Regions from separate parts of the Streptomyces sp. NPDC012466 genome, predicted to be linked through region 2. Evidence: riboswitches for the same ligand, from Rfam matches in the RefSeq annotation. Region 2 holds a riboswitch; the other holds the start of a gene.

Region 1 (2,384 bases), on a different contig from region 2:
GACGTGGTCGGCGTCGACGAGACGCAGGTTGACCCCGTGGTCCCGGGCGGCGGCCACGACCTCGGCGGCCCGGCCCTCGGCACGCACGGTCAGGGTGTCGAAGTAGGAGCCGTGCACGACCTCGACACCGCCGTTCGCCAGCCCGGCCGCGAGGACCGTGGCGTACCGGTGGGTGCGCCGCGCGATGCCCTTCAGCCCCTCCGGGCCGTGGTAGACGGCGTACATGCCGGCCATGACGGCGAGCAGCACCTGAGCGGTGCAGATGTTGCTGGTGGCCTTCTCACGGCGGATGTGCTGCTCACGCGTCTGCAGCGCCAGCCGGTAGGCCTTGTTCCCGTCGGCGTCCACGGACACGCCGACGAGCCGCCCGGGCAGGCTGCGCGCCATCTTGTCCTGGACCGCCATGTAACCGGCGTGCGGGCCGCCGAATCCCATGGGCACACCGAAGCGCTGCGTCGTCCCGACCGCGATGTCCGCTCCGAGCTCACCGGGCGACTTCAGCAGCGTCAGCGCCAGCAGATCGGCGGCGACGGTGACGAGCGCGCCGAGCTCGTGCGCCCGGTCGATGACCGGCTTGATGTCGCGCACGGCACCGGAGGCGCCCGGGTACTGGATCAGCACGCCGTTGATCTCGCGCTCGGCGATCCCGGCGGGGATGCCGTCGCCGAGGTCGGCGACGACCACCTCGACGCCCGTCGGTTCCGCCCGGGTCCGGATCACGGCGATGGTCTGCGGCAGCGCGTCCGCGTCGACCAGGAACAGGCCCTTCTTGTTCTTGCCCAGGCGCCGCGACAGCGCCATGGCCTCGGCGGCCGCGGTGCCCTCGTCGAGCAGCGAGGCACCGGAGGTCGGCAGCCCGGTCAGGTCCGCGACCATCGTCTGGAAGTTGAGCAGCGCTTCGAGCCGGCCCTGCGAGATCTCCGGCTGGTACGGCGTGTAGGCCGTGTACCAGGACGGGTTCTCCATCACGTTGCGCAGGATGACCGGCGGCGTGAACGTGCCGTAGTAGCCGAGGCCGATCATGGAGTCGAGGACCTGGTTGCGGTCGGCGAGGGAGCGCAGCTCGGCGATCACCTCGGCCTCGCTGCGGGCGCCCGGCAGGTCCAGTGCCTCGGCGCTCGCGATCACGGCCGGGACCGCGGCGGCGGTGAGCTCGTCCAGCGAGCCGTAGCCGACGTGCGCGAGCATCTTGGCGCAGGCCTCGTGATCGGGGCCGATGTGGCGCTGCGCGAAGGGGACTGCCTCTTCGAGCTCGGAGAGCGGAATGCGGTGGGCGGTCATTACGGAGGCCTCCTGGTCGACACGACCTTCGAGGGGCACCACGGCACGGGTACCCGAACGGCCTCCCCCTCTGTCATCTCAACCTGAGAGCTTCACCGGATCGCCCGAAGGCCTCCGGTTTTCACCGTCGGTGAGAGCGGAAGCCGTCGACACCCGCCCTGCTTTCCAGAGTGACCTCGTCCGTGCGGTACGTGAGCCTGAGAGATTCCGGGGAGGATTTGCTCCTTCGGCGCCTCCATGACGTCTGGAGGACTCTCCCGCACGGGGTCAACAGCCGCTGCCAGCGTACCAGCGCGGTCAACGCACGAACCTTCGAGTGGCCGCATCCCCGCTTGTGCCGTTTTGTAGTGCTTACGGATGAGGTGCGACCAGTGGAGGGCCCGTGCGAACCGATATCGATCCGCGCAACCTGATCGGCCGCAAGGCGTTCGACCGCAACGGGACCAGGATCGGCACGATCGACGAGGTCTACCTCGACGACGCCACCGGCGAGCCGGAGTGGGCGGCCATACGGACCGGCCTGTTCAGCAGGGACGCCTTCGTCCCCCTGGAGCCCAGTGAACTGATCGACGGCGCCCTCCACGTCCCCTTCGAGCGCGCCCTGATCAAGGACGCCCCCGACTTCGGCGTGGGCCGCCACCTCTCCCCCGATCAGGAACTGCAGCTTTACCACCACTACGGTCTCGACGTCGCCGCCCCGCCCCCGCTCCCGGACCACGACTTCGGCAAGCTGGCGGGCACCGACGAAACCGCGTGACCCCCCGCGCCGGGCACCGCGCCTCCCCCGTCCGGCTCCCGTAACACCAACGGCAACGGATCCGCCGCCTCCAGATCCGGATCGTCGACCCGGAAGGTCCGCACGCGCCCCGGCTCCGAGGAGGGCGTCTCGAACCGCACGGTGACCCGCCCCAGGCCGCTGCCCTGCACCCAGCCGTGCCCGAACTCGGCGTGCCGCACGTCGTGCCCGGCGGGCCATCTGCGCTCGGCGAGCGCCGGCTGCTCCTCGGCCGGCGTCGCCACGTGCTCCTCGACCGGGCCCTGCGCGACCGTCCGCTCCCCCGCCGCCTGCGCGAACAGGTCCTCCTGCGTGTAGTCGGCGAGCC
Region 2 (2,384 bases):
TGGAGCGTGGGGTGGGCCCGGGGCGGGGCCGCCGGCGCACGTACACCCCGTCGCCCCCGGTCCCCCGCGCCCCGTCTCCCGGCCCGTCAGCCGGTGAAGCCGATTCTGCGGAGGGTGTCGGCCGCGTCCCGGTCGGCGAGGACGGCCGAGCCGCAGCCGGCGGGGAGGTCGCCGCGCTCCACCGCGCGCAGCAGGCGGGTGCTCGCCGCGCGGTGGCGCAGGAACGCGTAGCGCGAGACGCCGCGGCCCCGGTCGCGCTGGCCGGCCAGCGCCTGCTCGGCGGTGACGTCGAGCAGCAGCAGGTGGAGCATGCCGCCCCGGCGTCGGGCCTCACGGGCCAGCCAGCGGCGGACCCAGGCCTGGGTGCCGCAGTCGTGCACGACGAGGCCCTCGCCCGTGCGCAGGGCGCGGCGCAGCCCGGCGTAGTGGGCGAGGCGGACGAGCGGGCGGTAGAGCGCGTACGGCAGGGCGCGCGGCATGCGGCGCTCCCAGCGGTCGCGGGTGTCCTGGGAGTCGATCCGCCGGTCCGGCACGGTGCGCCGCATCAGCGTGGACTTGCCGCTGCCGGGCAGGCCCGTGACCACGACGAGGTCGCGGGGGCCGAACAGCAGCGCGCGTGGGCCGCGTCCGGCGCGGTCGCGCAGATCGCGGACGACCGGCGCCGGCACCGGGGCGCGGACCGCCCGGACCGGAGCGGCGGCCGGCTGCTCGGGCAGCGCGATGCCCGTCGTCGCGTACGCGGTGGTCCTGTTCACCGTGATCGTCCTCCCCTGGGGCCAGGTACGGAGTCCCATCCCCGCCGAGTGTAAAGAGAAGGTAATGCCGCAGGCCTCTCATTTGCGTCCGCGTCCTGCAACAGGGCTGCTACAGGTCGCGGAGTCCGGCGGGCGGGACTCGTGCACTCCCTGTGAAAGGTCCCCCTGCCGCACCGGAAGGATGCGTGCAATGATGTGCGCGCCAACTGCATACCGGCCGTTTGAATCCGCGCGGGAGAGTCCCCAGCACCGCAAGAGCTGGGGCGCCGAAGGAGCAAGTCCCTCCCTTGAATCTCTCAGGCCCCGTTACCGCGCGGGCGAGGCACATCTGAAAAGCGGGCCTTCCCCTGTCTCGGCAGGGCGTGGCCCCACCCAAGGTGCAAGCCATGGACCGGCGCGGTCATGGCGAACCTCTCAGGTTCCGATGACAGATGGGGAGGAACGACCTCGCCCGTCATTGCCCTTGGAGACGACCGACTGTGAGCAGTACAGGAGAACTCCGTCACACCGCGCTCGATGCCCTGCATCGTTCGCTCGGCGCGACGATGACCGACTTCGCCGGCTGGGACATGCCCCTGCGCTACGGCTCCGAGCGCGACGAGCACACCGCCGTGCGCACGAAGGCCGGGCTGTTCGACCTCTCCCACATGGGTGAGATCACCGTCACCGGACCGCAGGCCGCCGCCCTGCTCGACTTCGCCCTGGTGGGCAACATCGGTGGTGTGAAGCCGGGCCGCGCCCGCTACACCATGATCTGCCGGGCCGACGGCGGCATCCTGGACGACCTGATCGTCTACCGGCTGGGCGAGACCGAGTACATGGTCGTCGCCAACGCCTCCAACGCCCAGGTCGTCCTGGACGCGCTGACCGAGCGCGCCGCCGGTTTCGACGCCGAGGTGCGCGACGACCGCGACGCCTACGCGCTGATCGCCGTGCAGGGCCCTGAGTCCCCCGGCATCCTGAAGTCGCTCACGGACGCCGACCTGGACGGCCTGAAGTACTACGCCGGTCTGCCCGGCACGGTCGCGGGCGTCCCGGCCCTGATCGCCCGCACCGGCTACACCGGCGAGGACGGCTTCGAGCTGTTCGTGAAGCCGGAGCACGCGGTCGAGCTGTGGCAGGCCCTGACCAAGGCCGGCGAGGGCGTCGGCCTGGTCCCGTGCGGGCTGTCCTGCCGTGACACGCTGCGCCTGGAAGCGGGCATGCCGCTGTACGGGCACGAGCTGTCGACCTCCCTGACCCCCTTCGACGCCGGGCTCGGCCGGGTGGTGAAGTTCGAGAAGGAGGGCGACTTCGTGGGGCGCGAGGCCCTGCGCGAGGCGGCCGCCCGGGCCGAGCAGAACCCCCCGCGGGTCCTGGTCGGCCTCGTCGCCGAGGGCCGGCGGGTCCCGCGCGCCGGGTACGCGGTCGTCGCCGGCGGCCAGGTGATCGGCGAGGTCACCTCCGGTGCCCCCTCCCCCACCCTCGGCAAGCCGATCGCGATGGCGTACGTCGATCCCGCGCATGCCGCGCCCGGCACGAGCGGCGTGGGCGTGGACATCCGGGGCAGTCACGAGCCGTACGAGGTCGTGGCGCTGCCGTTCTACAAGCGCCAGAAGTAGACACTGGCCGGAGGGCCGCGGCAGCGAC

Evidence for each region. Region 2 has a riboswitch for glycine ahead of gcvT (glycine cleavage system aminomethyltransferase GcvT). Riboswitches for the same ligand answer to the same signal wherever they lie in the genome.
Region 1: another riboswitch for glycine. It lies ahead of gcvP (aminomethyl-transferring glycine dehydrogenase); the one in region 2 lies ahead of gcvT (glycine cleavage system aminomethyltransferase GcvT).

The regions. Positions count from the first base shown of each region.
Region 1 covers NZ_JBIBEQ010000005.1:634,440-636,823, forward strand. Annotated here, with positions in the region: gene gcvP (aminomethyl-transferring glycine dehydrogenase) at 1-1,281, opposite strand, end outside; glycine riboswitch at 1,457-1,551, opposite strand; gene ACFY9E_RS22015 (PRC-barrel domain-containing protein) at 1,664-2,038, shown strand; gene ACFY9E_RS22020 (DNA polymerase IV) at 1,957-2,384, opposite strand, start outside.
Region 2 covers NZ_JBIBEQ010000009.1:278,662-281,045, forward strand. Annotated here, with positions in the region: gene ACFY9E_RS31240 (AAA family ATPase) at 87-755, opposite strand; glycine riboswitch at 978-1,077, shown strand; gene gcvT (glycine cleavage system aminomethyltransferase GcvT) at 1,187-2,356, shown strand.